DNA from 3 places in the Paenibacillus sp. 11B genome. Region 1 is predicted to be linked to each of the others. Evidence: riboswitches for the same ligand, from Rfam matches in the RefSeq annotation. Region 1 holds a riboswitch; each other region holds the start of a gene.

What was found. A riboswitch is a leader RNA that binds a small molecule or an ion and turns the genes downstream of it on or off. The one in region 1 is predicted to bind cyclic di-AMP.
Region 2: linked by a shared signal. The riboswitch ahead of Q0V21_RS32145 (resuscitation-promoting factor) and the one ahead of Q0V21_RS01800 (3D domain-containing protein) in region 1 are both predicted to bind cyclic di-AMP.
Region 3: linked by a shared signal. The riboswitch ahead of Q0V21_RS25615 (C40 family peptidase) and the one ahead of Q0V21_RS01800 (3D domain-containing protein) in region 1 are both predicted to bind cyclic di-AMP.

What each region holds. Positions count from the first base shown of each region.
Region 1 covers NZ_JAUKNS010000001.1:403,798-410,557, reverse strand. The annotation lists gene Q0V21_RS01815 (M20 family metallopeptidase) at 88-1,263, opposite strand; gene Q0V21_RS01810 (ABC transporter substrate-binding protein/permease) at 1,445-2,908, shown strand; gene Q0V21_RS01805 (amino acid ABC transporter ATP-binding protein) at 2,895-3,617, shown strand; cyclic di-AMP (ydaO/yuaA leader) riboswitch at 3,902-4,098, shown strand; gene Q0V21_RS01800 (3D domain-containing protein) at 4,101-4,769, shown strand; gene Q0V21_RS01795 (polysaccharide deacetylase family protein) at 4,949-5,737, opposite strand; gene lpdD (prenylated flavin chaperone LpdD) at 5,892-6,239, shown strand; gene Q0V21_RS01785 (PspA/IM30 family protein) at 6,368-6,760, shown strand, end outside.
Region 2 covers NZ_JAUKNS010000012.1:50,804-57,563, forward strand. The annotation lists gene rnmV (ribonuclease M5) at 1-260, opposite strand, end outside; gene Q0V21_RS32145 (resuscitation-promoting factor) at 416-1,600, opposite strand; cyclic di-AMP (ydaO/yuaA leader) riboswitch at 1,873-2,126, opposite strand; gene Q0V21_RS32150 (TatD family hydrolase) at 2,368-3,138, opposite strand; gene Q0V21_RS32155 (HD domain-containing protein) at 3,468-4,748, opposite strand; gene Q0V21_RS32160 (AbrB/MazE/SpoVT family DNA-binding domain-containing protein) at 5,067-5,321, shown strand; gene rsmI (16S rRNA (cytidine(1402)-2'-O)-methyltransferase) at 5,609-6,490, opposite strand; gene Q0V21_RS32170 (tRNA1(Val) (adenine(37)-N6)-methyltransferase) at 6,491-6,760, opposite strand, start outside.
Region 3 covers NZ_JAUKNS010000006.1:311,997-318,756, forward strand. The annotation lists gene Q0V21_RS25605 (M1 family metallopeptidase) at 1-334, shown strand, start outside; gene Q0V21_RS25610 (hypothetical protein) at 345-1,187, shown strand; cyclic di-AMP (ydaO/yuaA leader) riboswitch at 1,439-1,576, shown strand; gene Q0V21_RS25615 (C40 family peptidase) at 1,580-2,050, shown strand; gene Q0V21_RS25620 (ATP-dependent DNA ligase) at 2,424-2,663, shown strand; gene Q0V21_RS25625 (hypothetical protein) at 3,019-3,357, shown strand; gene Q0V21_RS25630 (hypothetical protein) at 3,490-4,368, opposite strand; gene Q0V21_RS25635 (GNAT family N-acetyltransferase) at 5,240-5,734, shown strand; gene Q0V21_RS25640 (c-type cytochrome) at 5,884-6,243, shown strand; gene rbsK (ribokinase) at 6,572-6,760, opposite strand, start outside.

The DNA of each region.
Region 1 (6,760 bases):
ATTATAAACCAAAAGGGTGCTCCTTAAGACCTTATATGCAGGTCTTGCGGAACACCCTAGTAATATATACAGTAGTTTGCGAAAAACTTAGCGACTTGCTTGCTTAAACTCGGTTTGAATGGTTTGCAGCAGCTCAGGCTTTGTAAGAACATCATAAGCAGTTGCAGCAATTGCCTTGGCTCCAAGAATCATGCCATCCAAGGCCCGTTCCTGTAGTGCCAAATCACGGAATTCAATGGAATGGAGGGTATGAACTTCGTCCACAACACGAATATAAGGGTGAATTGCAGGACAGCGCAAGGAAACGTTGCCGATATCCATGGAACCATGATCGTTACCCGTTACGATTTCCTCTTGAGAAATACCGAGCTCTAGCAGATTAGCACTGAAAGCGGCAGATAACGTTTCATTTGTAACCATTTCATCATAGGAAGTCTCGTAATTGGATGTAACCAGACGGCACCCGGTTTGGAGAGCAGAGCCTTCGGCAATCTGAATCACACGTTGGGTCAGGATATTTAATTCTTTTCTGGTCGAAGCACGTACATAGAACTGGGCCGAAGCATAATCAGGAATGATGTTGGCTGCCTGTCCTCCGCTATTAATAACCCCGTGGATTCGAACCGTACTCTTCACTTGTTGGCGGAATGCATTAATCCCATTAAACGTCTGGATGACCGCATCCAGTGCATTGATGCCTTCATGTGGACTTGCAGCAGCATGTGAAGATTTCCCATGGAATTCAAATTGTACGGCATCAATAGCCAGGGAACTGCCCGATTTCTCATAGGCGTAATAAGGATGAGCCATCAGCGCAACATCACAGTCATCAAATAACCCTGCCTCAGCCATAGGCACTTTGGCGCCCCGGGTTTCTTCCGCTGGTGTACCGAATACTTTCAATGTACCGCCTACTTCATCGAGTATGGACTTCAGACCTACCGCAGCTCCGAGGCTCATCATGCAGATTAGATGATGGCCACAGGCATGACCGATTTCAGGCAGTGCATCATACTCACAGAGAAGGGCAATAGTCGGACCAGGTTTGGATGCAGCATATGTACCGATAAATGCAGTGTGCAAGCCAAGAACAGGAGCTTCTACGGAAAAACCATGGAAGACAAGTTCTTCCCTTAACCGAGCAGAGGCGAGATATTCTTCATTACCAAGTTCGGGATTGGCACCGATGTATGATGAAATCTCCTTAAAACGGGAAGCATATTGATCAATTACAGTTAGAATTTGAGTTTTGGTATGTGTCATGGTGGACTCCTTAAGCAAAAATGAAAATAATTTAATAATTATATCATAGATGCAGTTATTTTTCAGAAACTAGTCAAGATTTATAATGTCGAAATGCATTGCATAATCATGCATTCTACTTTATAATGACTCAGGCATCAACAACAGAAAGCATACAAAGTATTATAAGGGGAGAACAGGGTTGAAATTGATTAGTCGTTACACCATGATGCTGATAGCTCTTGTGGTTTTGCTAACTACGGTTACACCGGTTGCGTCGGCAACGGGAACTACAGGCGACTCAGGCAGTAAAAAGCTGGTGCTCGGTACAAGCGCCGATTTTGCACCATATGAATTCCATAAAGTCATTGATGGTAAAGATCAAATTGTCGGCTTTGATATTTCGATTGCCAAAGAAATTGCTGCCGATCTTGGGGCAGAACTTGTAATAGAGGATATGGGTTTTGACGGACTTCTTCCTGCATTGCAGAGTGGTCGTGTGGATATGGTCATCTCGGGAATGACGCCAACGGATGAGCGTAAAAAAAGCATCGACTTCTCCGATACCTATTATAAATCGAAACAAGTTATCATGATTCGCAATGAGGATAAAGACAAATATTCAACCATGGCTGATCTGGAAAATGAAAAAATTGGAGTCCAAAAAGGTTCCATTCAGGAAACGATTGGTCAGGGAATCCCAGGCGCCAAACTGACAGCACTTGATAAAATATCTGATATCGTACTGCAATTACAGACCAATCGTGTGAATGCTGCGATCGTCGAAGATACAGTAGCTGCCGGCTATCTGGATGATGTTATCGGACTATCTGCTGCGATCCCGGATGAAGAGCAGGTCGAAGCGGCGATCGGGATTCGCAAGGGCAATACGGAATTACTGAATGCAGTCAACGGAACGCTCGAACGTCTGAAAAACGAAAATAAAATCGATCAGATGGTTACAGAAGCAAGCCAGTTGATGGCAGACAAGGTTAATAAAAGCCAAAACATTTTTGAAGTGTTCTGGCAGTACAAAAGCTTCTATGCGACAGGTGTGGGCTATACGCTCTTACTGTCTGCTCTCGGTGTAATATTCGGGGTCATTATTGGTTTGATCATCTGTCTGTTCCGTCTGCATGACGTCGCAATTCTGCGCTGGCTCGGAACAGCTTATGTTGAGGTTATTCGTGGTACACCAATGCTGGTTCAATTGATGATTATCTACTATGGACTTGCGTTGACACTTGGTATTAATTTTACGCCGCTTCAGGCGGGTATTATTACCCTTTCCATTAATAGTGGTGCCTATCTTGCCGAGATTTTCCGTGCAGGTATACAGGGTGTGGATCGCGGCCAGCTGGAAGCAGCCCGTTCCCTGGGGATGGGAAGAGGCGCCGCAATGCGCTACATCATCCTTCCACAAGCGTTCAAAGCGGTGTTGCCGGCGATCGGTAATGAGTTCGTGACAATTATCAAGGAATCCTCCATTATCTCGGTTATCGGTATGGTGGACATTATGTACCAGGCAAGTGTGGTCAAAAACATTACGTACCAAGGAATGAACCCATTCCTGATTGCAGCAGCCATTTACTTTGTGCTGACGTTCATTTTGTCCAAGCTGATGGGTCGACTGGAAAGGAAGTTGAGTGCAAGTGATAGACGTTAGACAATTACACAAATCATATGGAAGCAACGATGTGCTTAAGGGCATCAACGTAACAATAGGCAAAGGTGAGGTTGTCGTGGTCATCGGTCCGTCCGGATCTGGGAAAAGTACCTTCTTACGTTGTCTGAATCTACTGGAGCAGCCTACTTCTGGGGAGATTGATTTTGAGGGAGTATCGATCACGGGTCCCAAACATAACATTAATGCGACTCGTGAAAAAATGGGGATGGTATTCCAGCATTTCAATCTGTTTCCACATAAAACGGTGCAGCAGAACATTACGATTGCTCCCATTAAAGTGAAAAAACAGTCTGCACAAGAAGCGGAACAAATCTGTGAAGATTTGCTCAAAACGGTTGGCTTGTCCGACAAAAAAGATGCCTATCCAAACCAGCTGTCCGGTGGACAGAAACAACGGATAGCTATTGCAAGGGCACTTGCGATGCAGCCGCATGTTATGCTGTTTGATGAACCTACCTCTGCACTGGACCCTGAAATGGTCGGTGAAGTGTTGGATGTCATGAAACGCCTTGCAGTAGGCGGCATGACCATGGTCATCGTGACTCATGAAATGGGCTTTGCCCGTGAAGTAGGTGACCGCATTCTGTTTATGGATGGCGGGGTTATTGTAGAAGAAGGAACGCCGGATGAAGTGTTTGGTCAACCCAAACATGCACGTACACGTGACTTCCTCGCTAAAGTGCTTTAATACAACCAAATCCTAAAGGATGATGGTCAAGGTGGAAACAAAAATTCGTTCTGCGGATGAGAGTTCATCCGATTCATGCATCCCTGTCGACGCCCAGTCGGCAGGGATGTTTTGTTATGTGAGGATACGAACAGATTTACATAAAAAGTAACGTTTCTGTCATCAATGATTTAAGTCCAAATAGACAATTTATTGAAAAAAGTCGCTTGAATTCAGCATAAAAGTTGAAGTGAATTAGCCAGATGGTAACATTTACTACGACTCTTGGTTACAAAATTGTGATATATTTGTTCCTGCCGAAACTTCCGGAGGTGGGAGTGTGGGGGATGTAACGATGCAGAGTGTGCTTGGGGAAGAATCATTTGCACACGGCTTGGGGTGAATTAGGGCTACATAAATTATTCATGTAATTGAACCTATAGGGTGGTTTCCTCCATCCGAATCCGACAACTAACTTCGCAGGCATAATGAGGGAGGAAGACCATGATTAACAAGAAACGTATAGCCAAAACAGCAACAGCTTTGCTGACAGCAGCAATGCTCATTCAAGCCGTTCCGGCTCATGCTGATTCAGTTCATGTGGCCAAAGAGGGGGATACCTTCTACACCTTATCCAAACAATATGGAGTTGGACTTAACGCACTTATTAAAGCTAACAATGACATTTCAGCCTACAACATTTATGGGGGATTGAAAATTACGATCCCTGGTAACACAACGAACACAGCTTCTGCTGCAGCAGCAAAAACAGAGGCCAAAACGGTGACTGCCGCAAGTCTTGACGTAAATTCGGATAGCAAGGTGGTACAGGCCTGGGGGAAAACGTTTGATTACAGCAAAACTGTCGACGTAAAAGCAACAGCATACTCCGCGGATGCTTCCGAAAATGGAGGATGGGGTGCAGTAGATTACTTCGGTAATCCGCTCGAACTTGGCACGATCGCAGTAGACCCTAGTATCATTCCACTGGGTACAAAAGTACTGGTAACGGGTCATACACATCCAGGACTACCTAAACAGGCATTTGTTGCTACAGCCCGTGATGTGGGTGGTGCCATCAAAGGCCATAAAATTGATATCTTTATTCCTGGCAGCAAGCAATCCGTGAACACATTTGGTATTCAGGATGTTGAACTTTACATTTTGAAATAAAATCAAAAGAGTAGCTGCACATGAACATGTGAGACTACAACTGAACCTACATCAAACCGTAAAGGGTGTCCTTCAATCACAATATTGTGATTGAAGGACACCCTTTTGCATATCCGATTTCTGTAGCAACCCAAGCTGCTGGCGCTGCTGCTGAACGCGCTGCGCAGCGAATCTTGATCCTACTTGCCCTTGGGCAGTTCCAACAGTTCATCCAAAGTTACGAGCTCATACCCGCGGTTTCGCAGCTCCTCGATGACTTCAGGCAACGCCTCAATAGTACCATTTAATATCGATCCGACCCCGCCTCCTGCATGCTGCAGAACAATGGAACCAGGTTTGACGGCAGACAGGATGTTTTGTTTGACTTCCTCTTTGGAGAGACCCTTCCAGTCCAGGGAATCGACGTTCCAGTTCACAATGCTGTAATGTTGTTTGGCCGCCCATTGCAGCTGCTGCTCGTTAATGTCGCCATAGGGTGGACGAATCATTTTGGGTGTGTAACCTACCAGATTGCGAATAATATCCCCGGTATGTAAGATTTGTTTGCGAAATGCATTCATGGATAGCTTACTGAACTGGGGGTGATTGTAGCTGTGATTGCCAACAATATGCCCTTCCTTCACCATGCGTTTCACCAAATCCGGATGTTTCTCAGCGCGATGTCCCACGATGAAGAAGGTAGCCCGTACCTTGTATTTTTTTAAAATATCCAGCACTTGAGGGGTGAACCGCGGATCAGGTACATCATCAAAAGTCAGTGCGACCTTTTTTGTTGAAGGGCCGTTGGTTTTGAACGTATCCGCATATTTCTGTCTGAGCTGTCCCAGTGTCAGCTGTTCCTCTTCGGAAGAATCAGACTTCGAAGCAGGTTCGGTTTGCGGGCTTGTAGATGCCCATATCTGAGCAGGGGCGTAACTTCCTCCCAGAAGAATGAACATGATGGATATCATTATGAGGCGTATGCGCATGTTAGTGCCTCCTTTTCCCAAATTGCGTTCTCTTTGGTATGCCCGGGGGGATCCGTATTTATGCATGATGTGAGATGTTTCATTGTTGATTCATTAAATTGTAGCCATAATTCCACCATATATATTACATATAGAAAAGGACAGGTGGAGCAGGATGAATACATACGATTTAAATTCCGTTCGTTTACAGGTGATTGAGGCAGGGGAAGACAAAGTGTTTATGGTAACTGGAGGAAGATCACATATTGGGGCGGTAGCAACATTTTATCCGGACCGGGAACGGGTGAACGGGGCTACGGTGCATATCCCTGGGCATAAAGAACAAGAGCTGTGCGAGAGACTTGCACGTAGAGCTTCTCTGCATTTAAAGGTAACCGTGACTGTGATTATGGGCATTCACTTTGATGCTATTACGCGAATGCAGATTGATGAGATTGTGCAGACTGCAGAGAAGCTGCTGGATGAAGAGCTGTTGAGCCAAACCGGTCCACTGATCCAATAGCTCCAGGTAGGCTAAGTAGCTAAAATCGTTTTTTAAGATTTTTTTTGTTAAAATTGAAACGAGTAGAACATTGCCACGTATGTATGATTATATACAAGGATGAACTATCGACTAGGAGGAATACCATAATGTCCATTTTCAAACGATTGCGCGATTTAACGATGTCTAACATTAATTCCATTATTGACAAGGCAGAAGATCCAATCAAGATGACAGATCAATATATCCGGGATATGCAGGAAGATCTGGAAGATGCGGAGAAAGCTGTTGCCGCACAGATTGCTATTGAGAAGAAATTTAAGCAACTGTTCGAAGAACAGGAAGCTCTCGTGAAGAAACGTGAAGAGCAAGCACATACAGCTGCGCGTGCACAGAATATGGATCTGGCCCGTCGGGCACTGGAAGAGAAAAAAGTCGCTGAAGAGAAGATGGCTGAATACAAAACAAGCTATGATCAAAATAAAGCGTCTGCCGATAACCTTCGTGGCAAGCTGGACGAAATGCGCAAACAATTGACGCAA
Region 2 (6,760 bases), on a different contig from region 1:
TTGCGCGTAGCATCCGCCTCCGGAATGAAGGCATGCTTGCAACCAGGTACTTTATTGGCAATGATTTTACGAATACGTTCACCCGCGTGATCCGGGTCTGTCAGTACGATGACACCACGTCTCTCTTGAGCAAGTGCAATCCGCTTTAGAATGCGCTGGTTGATGGCCGATCCACCGGTCTCAATTGTATCTGCCTGAACCGCACGGCGAATGGCTACGGTGTCATCACGGCCTTCCACCACGATCACTTCTTTTATCATGTTCCATTTCTTCCTTTCTAACGCAAAAAGAAGAGGAGTATCCTCTTCTCTGCTAAACGGCGGGGGAGACTGAATTCAGACCCCTCCGACGCATATTCCGCATGAATCATTCATGCTTATATTTTATAGCATTCCCATATCAAAGTAAAACGATTTTAGTTTGCTTCCGGCTTCACCGGACCAATCACATATACCGTCTTGCCTTTCTTCCGTCCGAAGTTCAGGGCATGCTTCACACTATCATAATACACATCAATTTTGTTGCCTTTAATGGCACCACCGGTGTCTTCCGCACGACGGAAGCCAAGGCCCTCGATATACACCCACCAGCCAATCGGAATGATTTTGGGATCAACCGCAATGGTACGTCCCTCGGTTACCCGAGTGCCTGATGCTGTTTTTGTGCCGATACCGGGCTCTTCAGAAGAGTATGCCGTCATGGATACATTTTTCAATACTTTTGAATATTTAAAAGAATTGCCTGAGACGGTAATTACTTTGCTGCCCGAGGCAGCGGTTTTCTTCGAGTTCGTGGTTGTTGCTGTTTTGGTTGTAGAAGTCTGCGCCGATACCGTCTGAATCACTGGCTCTTTCACAACAGGTTTTGCTTTGGTGCCAACGGCGATAACTTTATCGACGCGATTCGTTGCGATCGATTTACCCACCATTTTTTTGGAGACCAATTCTCCATCCTGGAACACTTTTTCAATATGCTGTACAAGTGTGCCTTCTTTACCGCTCACAACGACACGATTGTCGCCTTTGTATAAGCTAGGGTCAGCCGTTTTGATCACTTTATAAGCGATCGGCTTTTCCACTTCCACCGTACGCTTGGTTACGCGCACTACCCGAATTTTCATATCCGCTTCAACAGTGGTTCCCAGCGCAGGATACACTTTGTCTTCACTTGCAATCTGAATACCTGATTTTTTAATCGCATCTTTTACCGATGAATCGGTTGTATACAGAGTCTTGGTGTCTCCGTCTGCCGTAATCTTAACTGGAACTGCCCGCTCAATAACGATGCGGTCTCCATCTGTGATCGCCCCGTTCAAGGGCATGGATACCTGATCGTGAGGGCTGACTGTGATTGACTGCTCCTCCAGCATTTCCTGAAGCATTCCTGTACGAGTCTCTACCGCTTGAGCTTTGCCATCAATAACCAGTGAAATTTGTTTCCCGGCCTGACCGTAAACGACTAACAAGATCATGATTGTAAGCGCAATTGAGAAAATCGCGATCAATGCCATTTGACGCAAGTTCTCATGCTTCCACCGCAACGCGAAAGACTTACTGGATGATCGTGACTCATGGGTCTCTTCTGGTTGGAATGTGCCCACTTCTCCGTCCTCCTTCATAGCCTCGCCGTCTAAAGTAATGCATGATGTCTTTGACGCGACTATACCAAATTTTCTACAGAACACAGATCGGACCAACATAATCGGTTCTGCACCATGAATCACTCTTCGCAACATGATGTCATCCTCCTGAATACTTACCGTATGATGACAGTATTTCTTTAATTCAAAAACAAAAAAGCCAAAGAAAGAGTTTAAGAGGAACTCTTTCGTGGCTTCCGAATGATTCTGAATATCGGAAATTCATGCACGAGGTTGCCTCTCTTTTTCCGCTTGCGAGGTTAGCTGTCGGGTTCGGGCGAAAGAGAGCCGCCCTATCTCCGGTCACCCGCTCATGGCGGACGCCCTTGAATTCACCCCGAGACCCAAAGAAGAAATCAAATACGGCTTCGCAGATTTATACGCTGCTTTTGGGTCAGCGCATGTTGCGCATCGGCTGAAATCACCGATGTTTAAGCCCTATTGGTTCCCCCGCTCTCCGTTAACGGAGACTCAGCGAGACTGATTCATGAAAGTAATGTTGTTTCATCGGAAAGTGTCCCTTTGTTCATCCCCCGAACATCTGTCCAATTTTCCGCACAACAATTCACTGAAAAGATGATATCCTGTTTCTATGCATGTTGTAAAGCGTTGTTCAAGTACGTTTTTCTAAATATTTGGTTAAAATATTGTAATATTCTTGATTTATTTGGATCAAAAAGCAAATTAACTCCGCCTAACTCACTTTTTCACCCGTTTTGCTCGATATTTTAACGAATCCCAAATCGTTCCATGGCATTTCTGGTCGTTATTGCTGCAATTTCCTCTACCGAAATGCCTTTAATTTCCGCAGCTGCTTCTGCAACCAGACGTACATGCGCTGTCTCATTTCGTTTTCCACGATAAGGGTGAGGTGTCAAATAAGGAGCATCGGTTTCGATGAAAAATCGGTCCATAGGAACCTTCTCAAGTACCTCTTTCGGCTGCTTCGCATTTTTGAACGTGATTGGCCCTCCGAAGGAAAGATGGAAGCCCAAATCCAGGCACATTTTTGCCGTTTCCCAGCTGCCAGAGAACGAATGCATGACACCGCCTACTTCTCCAGCCTTTTCTTCACGCAGAATCTTTACAATATCCTCATGCGCATCCCGGTTGTGAATGACAATCGGCATATTCAACTCACGAGCCAGTCCAATCTGTTGTCGTAATACGCGATGTTGAACCTCTTTTGGTGAAGTGTCCCAATAATAGTCTAGACCAATTTCACCAATGGCTACCACTTTTTCATGCTTGCATAAAGATGCAATCCATTCCAGATCACCCTCCTGCATCGTGATCGCATCTACAGGGTGCCAACCTACTGCAGCATATATAAAATCATAGGTTTCAGCCAGCTTCATCGTGGTTGGAATGGTCTCCCGGTTAAAGCCTACGTTAATCATGCGGCCAACGCCTGCATCCACAGCACGCTGAATCATTTCCTCGCGGTCCTCGTCGAATTGTGGAGCATCCAGGTGGGTATGTGTGTCGAACAACATCATTTTGTATTTCTCCCTTCGTGTCGAATCAACGACAATCTCTTCTTTATCCACTCTGCAGATCTTAACCAGAAATAAATATTACTAATTAGATCGTGCTTTTATCTATATTTCATTTCATTCGTTCGTTGAGCACAACATGTAGAGCGAACGAGTTCTTTCATATCTATATGTTGCTTAATTTTAGCCGACTGAGTTGTATTCTAATTGCTCTGATTACAAAATTATGTCGATCTACATGTACTCTCCATTAAAGCAGATTACTGTATCATGAAAATAGCTCTTTTAGAAAGCCTTTTGCATCATGACTCATCAACAGCATTGCACACCATTTAATGTGAGAAATAGGGGCGTATATGGGACGGTAATTCATGAACAATCGCATCCACCTTATTTTGCGGATAATACAAGTGATGTTTTCCCCGATGAAGACCACTGATTGAACGGACGATGTCGGACATCTCTGACAACTCATGTAACTTGTCTTGCCGATCAAGCAGCAGAATCTGCTTGTCCGTCGATTCATCCGGACGAAACACATCATACGGATTATCCGATGGAAAATCAATTTCCAGATCATACTCGGGATTGAGACCTGCTACAGTGAAGGCTTCCCGAATCTCTTCAATCATGTTTACGTCGATCTGTTCAATCTCTACATACTTATATAATTTGCGGTCTATAAAACGTTCGCATAACTCACTTAGAACAGCATCGTCCTCTTTGCGCCACTGCATAAATGCCGTCTGTATCAAAGCTTCGTCCAGTTGTAAATATTCGACCACCGATATATCTCCATCGAATAACTGGGGCAGTGGATCGATCATGAAGCGGAATTGGAAACCTTGCTGTATGAGACTTTTCGCCCGCTTAAATATTTGCCGCAGTATAATTTCCGAACTTCGGGTAACCGGATGAAAGTAAATTTGCCAGTACATCTGGTACCTGGACATCAAGTAATCCTCCACGGCGTGCATGCCCGACTCCTTAACCACGATTCGTCCGTGATATGGACGCAGCATACGCAGGATACGGTCAAGGTCGATCGTCCCATAATTTACACCTGTGAAGTAGGCATCCCGCAGCAAATAATCCATGCGGTCCGCATCCAGTGGACTGGTGACCAAATTAACAACAATGGGCTTTTCATACGTTTTTTGAATAACTGAAGCCACTTTCTCGGGAAAATCGGGAGCATACCGTCTTAAGATCGCCCCTACTTCGGTATCACCAGTAATGATCCGACAAGTCCAATCCTCATGATTCATATCGAAAGCTTCTTCTATAGAGTGAGAGAATGGCCCATGCCCAAGATCATGGAGCAATGCTGCGCAAAGGGCTACCGTTTTTTCCTCCTTTGGCCAATCTGAATAGTGACTTCTTTCGAACTGGGAAATAATCTTACGCGTAATTTCGTAGACACCCAGGGAATGTGAGAAGCGACTGTGCTCTGCACCGTGGAAAGTTAGAAATGATGTTCCTAATTGACGGATTCGGCGTAAACGTTGAAACTCGGGCGTGTTGATCAACTGCCATATAATCGGATCTTGCACATGGATATAATTATGTACCGGATCTTTAAACACCTTTTCTTCCGTTAAACGCTGTTCCATGTCTATTCACTCCTTTAAATATCGTTTGTAGTTGTCGCTTTTAAGTATAATACCACCAAGGATTCGACACGCTTTGACGAATCTTGTCGAATAAGGTAGTTTTGTCGTTTTCCAAATCGACAAAGCTGTCATGGATGTTTAAATACGAAAAATAGCTTCCAATCCCTTACCACTCGTAATCTTATCAAAAACAGCCTTTATTTTAAGCTAATTTTAAGGTTGACTGTTTTGGGAATCGTTGGTATGATGAGTATCATAAAACATAAAATAATGTCGAATAATGACAATGATCGTTAGCTGAGAGGAGCACTGATTATAATGATGAAATCAACAGGTATTGTAAGAAAAGTGGATGAACTGGGACGGGTAGTTATTCCAATCGAATTGCGCCGTACGCTCGGTATTGGTGAAAAAGACGCTCTTGAGATCTATGTTGACGGCGAGCGTATCATGTTGAAAAAATACGAGCCAGCTTGTATCTTCTGTGGCAATGCAGAGAACGTTACTTATTTCAAAGGTAAAATTGTTTGTAACGAATGTATTTCCGAAATCCCTGCACCTGTGACAAAATAAGAAATATCAGGTATAATGGTCTTATTAAATTGTTATTTCTAACCTTTTTATATTCCTTGATCGCCTTCCCGGTGTGAACCCCACCGCTGGAAGGTATTTTTTTGCTTTATTATGGTTTTCATTACCCAATAGATTAAGCTACGAGTCTGTTTAGCTTCAAAAAGCAGAGCGGTGACGTTTGAAATAAATTTTCTCCGCTCTGCTTATTTTCATAATCCGTTAAGGTTGGGTCTAAGGTTCCTTTAAGTTTATGTTCCCTATTCCAGTATATATTTGTTGATCCGTTATTAGATTAAAGCATTATACACATCTCGTTTTGTCAAACCACGATCCGTTGCCGTTTTCTTCATCGCATCTTTCCGACTAAGTCCTTCATTCTCATAATGACTTACATGATCCTCCAAAGACAGCAGTTGCCACCAGGCTTCCCGCTCGGCCTTACGCTCCTCTTCCCTGATGCCTTCTACAAGCAAACAATATTCCCCAAGTGGTGGATGTTCCTCAAGCCAGTCAATGCACTCTTGGATACTGCCTCTTGCGAACTCCTCATGACGCTTCGTCAGCTCACGTGCCAGTACAATCGACCGATCACCCAGAATCTCTTCGAGATAGGCCAAAGTTTTGCGAATACGGTGAGGGGATTCATAAAATAGTAAAGTACCGTTGGACTCATTAAAAGCTTCCATCACTTTTCGCATGTCTTTTTTCTCCCGCGGCAAAAAACCGCCGAATGTGAAACGCTCCGTCGGTAAACCGGATACGATTAGAGCTGATAACGCTGCATTGGCTCCAGGAATGGGAATGACCGTAATTCCGGCTTCAAGTGCAAGTTTTACAAGATCGGATCCAGGGTCCGAAATGGCCGGCAGACCGGCATCACTGACGAGCGCCAAATTTTTTCCTTCTATTATATAGCGTATTAGTTCAGGCCCACTGGCTCCCTTATTATGCTCATGGTAACTGAACAACATCGATGGTGTAATTTCAAAATGGGTGAGCAGCTTTCGAGTCTGGCGTGTGTCTTCTGCTGCAATGATGTCACAGCTCTGCAATGTTTTGATTGCTCGAAATGTCATATCGTCCAGATTACCAATCGGTGTTCCTACCAGATATAATTTTCCGGCATCACCCAACTGCTCCGCGTAGCTCTTCTGAATATGCAATGTCATCTATAACCCTCCTTCCGTTGTATGTTGTACATGCTGTGCCCCGTAATATATGTCCATAATTTCTTCGCAGTATTTCCCCTCTTCATTGTAGACAATCAGCGGTGGAAGCATGCGTACCTCCGGTTTTCCATCCTTGAGTGCTTCAATCAACACCATATTGGCTTCCAAATGAGCACGGGGATGTACCATCCGAATTCGCTTCGGTTCAAGTTTATACTCACGCATCAGAGAGATGATCTCGCCTAAACGCTGCGGGCGATGAACCATGGA
Region 3 (6,760 bases), on a different contig from region 1:
TCCCGTCCTGAAAGACGGTCAAACCTTGTACGAGTCGTCGGTTACAGTGCAGAAAAAAGGCAGTGAATATACGAAGGTGCCTGTTCGAATTATGTTCGAGGATGGGAAAACCATGACGAAAGAATGGGATGGTAGCAAGGAGCGCATTACCTACAAATTGACCTACACTTCCCCGGTTTCCTGGGCGATGACTGATCCGCTATACACGATCGTGCTGGAGAACCATCATATGAACAATTTTCTGAAAGCCGGACTGGATGAGCCAACCAAATCCCGCTGGAGTATGAGCGCAACCAAACTTATAGAAGCTATATTCGGAAGTCTGTCATGGTGAGGTGGATACAGTGAAAGCGAAAATACGTGAAGGCTGGTTTCTCGTCCGTCAGCATATGTTCATTGCGGCACTCTTATTTCTCTATCAATTAATATGGGGATACTTTCTTTATCGGATGGTACAGTCAGCTGTAGTCCCGCTTCTCCTGCGTTATCCTGAACCTGATGCCGGGGAGCTAAGTACGATTCTATTCAAAATGGAGAGCCAGCTTGGTCTGTCAACAAACCCGGAGGTCCATCGCTATTTATGGATTCTAGGGGCTATGCTGCTGCTGCGGATGCTAATTAGCCCACTCATTCAGGCAGGGCTGCTCTACTCACTCCAGCATTTTAATCATTCGGAAGAGCGCGTTCCATTCATTCGCGGCATCAAAAATTTGTGGAAACCGATGCTGTTACTTCACACGATTCGAACCGTATTGCTGCTGCTGCCGGCTTATTGGCTTGCACCGAAGCTCTATTCCATCTTTATGGATGGCTTTCATTCCCTCCAACTGCTCTTGCCGGGTATTCCCTATGTTGCTGGTTGGATTGTATACGGGTGGGTAATACATCATGCCCTTCTCTACATGCAGTTTGGGGTCTCGGCTCCTGACGGGGAAGGCGGAGCCCGTGGTACGTTCCAGGCCTTATGGATTGCTCTGCGCCAAATCATCACTCTGATCGGTATTGCGACCCTGCTGGGCGGTCTTCATCTGCTGGTCTTTGTTGCCTTTACCTCAGCTTCATGGTTAGTAACAGGCTTAACCGGCCTTATACTACAACAAACGTACCCACTTGCCCGGTGCTTGCTGAGTCTGTGGAAAATATGCGCCCATTTCCGGTTATGGCAGTCCAACTCGGTCAAGGAATAAATTGAACGATCAAAATTGTTACTATCTCTATGTAAAGTTAAGTTCATCAAATGCCGTTAAACAAGCAAACCTCGACCTTTCCCCGTCAAAGGTCGAGGTTTTTTTTGCTAATTTTGTTGCTAAACGTTGCCAAAGTGATATACCTCTGTTACAATAATCGCAGTGAGTTTTTAGTAACAACTTTGTAATCTTTACCTTCATATTTGTAACTACTTAAAATTTAATCGTCATTTCTTGATTTCGCAGGTGCACAACTAGCATAGCCAAATTCCTAGCACCTGGGAAGCGGGGGAACCAGTTATGGGTGAATTGATCTTGCAACAGAGGGATCATAGGGGACCTTCAACCGAATCCTTAAGCTAACCTCGCAGGCATTGGAAGGGGTATATCTTTTGTTTAAGAAGAAATTAACCGCAGCTGTACTTAGCCTCACATTCGCATTATCGCTTGGAGCAGGCAGCGCATTCGCAGATTCAAAAATGGACCAAGTCATTGATTCAGCAATGGGAACTACATACAAAAGCGGAGGAACAACGCTTAACGGCTTTGACTGCTCTGGGTTTACAAGTTATGTATTCGACAAGCTGGGCATTGATCTGGCGCGCCAATCAAGTTCACAATTCGACATGGGCGATTCAGTATCCCGTATGGAAATGAGACCAGGTGATCTGGTATTCTTCAATACAACGGGCAAAGGGGTCTCGCACGTAGGAATCTTTGTAGGAGATGGAAAGTTTGCACACTCCTCTTCTTCCAAAGGAGTTACAATCAGCGCATTAAGTGAAAGCTATTGGGCTAACCGCTATGTTGGCGCTAAACGCATTATGAGCACGGACGCATATGAGACATTGGCCATCGACTAGGGACAAGCGGAGCAACGTCATGCTGTAACAATAACACTACTGTAACGAAGCATAATAGAACCGTCTGGTACATTCTCCGCAGGAATGTATCCGGCGGTTTTTTTGTGCTTCGTTTCATCAAAAGTATTTTGGGATAAGCTATCTAACCTAACTTTACTTTTTTCAGGGCTATTTTGCATTGCTTCGTCCGTGCTCTTATAATGTTTTTACCCATCCCACTATAATATAAACGAAATTACCGGAACTTTTGTTTCACGTATCTACATAAAAGTGTACAAAAAGAATATGTACATAATTCTCAGTTATACCAGTGAACCCATATACCTCTGGAATGCCGATTATGATATGTTCATTATGGAGAGGTGTAGCATATATGTTAAATCAACCAATCAAACCTATGCTGCTGTATCCGTTGCAGCCTAATCAAATAAAAAGATGGAAGTATAATAGTTTGAAATGGGATGGCTTTAGAATACTGATCCACTATGAGAATGGTAAAGTTCGTGCATTTTCAAGGCACGGTTACGGAAATTACATCAAGGTTTCCGGAATTGTTAGATATAAAGCTTCCCGTAAAATCAGCGATCCTGGATGGAGAGTGCATAGCATTTGATTTAACCCAGCCCAAGGATCAGCCACCGAAATACTGGTGGGATGATGCTATGGTAAGATTTAATACTAAAACTGAGTCAGGGGTTAAAAGAATTGTGACCACTAGTGGACCGAGTTCACGATCTATTATGCAACTTAAGCACAATTGCTGCTGTACTCTATGTTACAGTAAAGTAATATTCTTGAGGAGGTCTTTTTCTTTTGCATACTGAACACCTGGACATCATAAACAACGGCTAAATAGGAAATACGAACCAATCCTTTTGATTACTTTTATGCTATAATATGGTCAAAAATTAAAAGGAGTTGTATTTATCTCTAACCGGAAAATTATATTTGTTCTGCTTGCTTTACTTTTGTTTTTGTACGGCTGCACGAGCAAATCAGTTAGCGAAAAGCGTTTAGTTGCAAAGTCAGATAATTGGGTAGTTACAATTGATCTTGTACCAAATGAAGATAAGTACGAAGAAATTCCTTCCATACAATATATTGGAGAAGATCCTGTTGATGAAGAGGTAGAAGTTAATATTCTACATCCAAACAACAGTGCAACTAAAAACACAGTTAGTACTACAATTTCTCCAAATGAAGTGATTCAACTACCTACAAGGAGCAGTGTGGATGATTGGAAAGATGTTAAAAGTGTGAAGATAGTTTGGGGAGGAGAGGAAGAGGAAATTCCTGTAACTGAATGAGCACTATCTTAACACAATGGAAGAAGAGAAACAGCTTGAAAACGCTTATAGCCCTTAGCTTCCTCGGAAGCAATAAGGGCTATAAGCGTTTATTTTCTTATTTTTTTTCTTAAACTACACTAATCTACCCGATTAGTAGTTTTTGTTTGTCCAGTTCCAACGAGCACCAACTTCATCAGACGGATCATAATTTGATGAAGGACTTATTGTGATTGTTGGCACACCCGAGAAACCAAGCTCTCCATTTGCCAAATAAGTCCTATGGAAGTATTTCCCAACGGCAGAGCTTGAGTCAGGGGCGCTGTTATTACTATGTGCCTTACCCGCTTTTACTTGGCCAGAACCTTTGTGTCCGTCAACTGTGTAGTAGCCACAGTCTTGGCTCCACCAACTACCAATTAGGTTAATAGCCCAACCCACTCCAGCTCCTGGATTGTATGTGTTGTATCCTGACCAAATAGTACCGCCATTTGTTCTTCTCGATGGGCAACCTGGGTATGCAGTTGGGCGGTCTTGGTATCCTCTCGCTTGATAAGAGTACTTAGCTGTTTCCGGATACGGATCGAAATCATCGGTCCAAGCAATCCCGAATTTCTCTTCGGATGTGAAATTTGGTCTGTAGCTCCAATCCCAATTGTATGAAAAGATAAAATCAACATAACCTGATGGAGCTTTAACTTGACTCACTACCAAGCTATGGGTCCAGTTAGGTAAAGACATGAGGCTAAAATCCTCGGCAACCCCTTCTTCACTCTCGGTTAGTTGGCCAAGAGCGTTTTTGTGAGCTGTAAAGATCGCTTTTTCCTCATAAAGATATTCCTTTTGATACAGTTCTAATGTATCGATTACTTCTTGAGTGTATCCTGCGTTTTTCAGATAAGTATTGATCTCTTGCTCGTTTATTCCATTTAATTCAATGACTTGATCCTCCGCGGCTGCAGATCCAGCTAAAACACTTGTGAATAAGCTTAAAATTAACAGTAAGGTTGTAAATCTTTTTTTCTTTACCATTCAACTATACATCCCTTCTCTATAAAATAGTATAAAACCAAGGATATAATACTATTTAATCCCATTTATGTATATGGGTATAAGGTCATTTAGGAAAATGGTTTATTTCTTTATTTACATAGATTTACGGGAACGTAACCCGATTTCGCTAAAGCCTTTTCAATCTTTCCATATGGTACAATGAAAGAAAATGGGTGAGGAAGTAATGATGAATAAAAGCAAAAATGTATGGTACGTAATATGGACTCACTCGGACGTATTGTTATTCCTATTGAGATGAAACGTTCACTTGACGTGGAAATCGGTAATTCTCTTGAGTATTTTATTGATGAATCGGATCGTAGAATCTTACTGGGAAATATAGGGCAATGGAATGTTTCTTCTGTTCAGCTGGTGATCATTTAACATATTTCAAAAATTAGTCAGTAGCCACAACAGAGTCTGGTGAAGAAAGAAAGTATACCCGCAGCAAAGACATGATCCTGGAATTGATTCATGTCATGGAAAAGTATCTGCTGAAACTCAAAAAAGGTGGGCAGATCTGCTTGGTGTTAATAAGTTGCAAAATAAAAATGTTTCACTAAGAACGGTAAACTTCCTTCTCCGAAGTTCGAAGAATTTTGTACACCTATTTCTGTACATTAAAAAAGCCAAAGATATCCTTGATCCATAAGCAAAAGGATATGTTTGAGTATTTTTGTACAGATAACTCTATGTAGATACTAATTATTTTTTTCAATAACGAGGACTTGCCAAATGAACGCCTCTTTTGTAGAGTGAAAACAAGCATAGATATGGAATGACATATCTATGCTATTGGTTAAATTAAAATCATTATAGCTTGTTCACAATGAGAGGAGCGTGCAGTTGTATGGATGAAGCCCCTGTGACGTTTCACGTTGTGCCCATGCAAGAAGAACATGCGGAGCTCATCTGTGATTGGCAGTATGATCCGCCTTATAATATTTATAGCTGGCTGCCCTGGGAGCAGATGAAAGCACTCGAAGTGGAATTCGGAGATCCCCAGCTTCGGAAGGAACAATATGCAGTGGTGTTGGGAGAGGATCATCAAATTTGGGGTTTCGCTCAATACTTCCCACTTGAAGGTGTCACTCGCATTGGGCTTGGTATGCACCCCGAACGCTGTGGTCATGGTCAGGGAACAGCTTTTGTCTCGGCCATTGTGAAGGAAGCCCTTCGCCGGAACCCGGCAAACGAAATTGATCTGGAAGTCCTGACCTGGAATGAACGGGCCATTCGTGTCTATCTCAAGGCAGGATTTGTTACGCAGGATACATACGAACGACAGACACCGAGCGGTTTGAAACCTTTTTACTGCATGGTCTATGAAGGTCCACGCGATTAAATAGGGCTTCAAATCATCGAAAAAGTCCCCGGTTATGTGATTAGTTCAAAAAATTACCACAAAATGCTATGATGTAACTACAGGTTCCGTTATAATGATATGGATAGTTTCAGGTTAGATGATCTTTCATTCTGGAGGGGACATAAGGGATGCACAAATGGATCATGAGCGGGGTATTTTTTGCAGCGTGCGCTTTAGCTATTGTACTAATGTTTACGCTTCCAGGGAAAGAGGAAGTTGCAGAAGAAGCGAAACCGACGATGCCGCAAGTTACCATGGATGCAGGACAGGCCGAGACACTGGTCAAAGCCAACTGTATTACCTGTCACGGTGATCAGCTTCAAGGGGGCATGGGCCCTAGTCTGCAGAAGATTGGCAGCCAGGACGATGTGGAGAAGATTTATACGACCATTGTCAAAGGCAAAAGCGGCGGTATGCCTTCGTTCAAAGACAAGCTGAAGGAAGAAGAAATCGCGAATATTGCGATGTGGCTGGCGGAGAAGAAGTAACCCCATCGTTTAAGGCGAACAGTTAAGACAGGTTGCAAGCATGTATAGCGTGGTGGCTTCAATCACCTCCTGCTCTTTAACGCATGCTCTAAACCACGTTGATGCTGAACGCATAACGTAGCCAACCGTATCACAGGGTTACCGGGTTTAATCAATGTTCTACAGATAAGAGGCTCTCACTCTCCCTTGCCGGGAAAGTAAGAGCCTCTTGGTCATATTTACATGCTTAGCGTGTAGAGAAAGCTCCGGTGAAAATATGCGGCGCTATGGCTACTCCGGTTGCATGAGCTCATTCTGCCGCCTATAATTCATCCTAAAGAAGAATGGTTTACTGCGTTTTTGCCTTCTGCTCGGCAAGGAAAGCCTGCACTTCACGTGCAGACGGCATCCCGGACTGGGCGCCGAGCTTCGTCACGGACAACGCGGCTGCGCCCATGGCGAAGCTTACCGCCGCGTCCAGCGTCTCTCCGCGCGCGAGGGCTACCGCCAGCGCGCCGTTGAAGCAATCGCCAGCGCC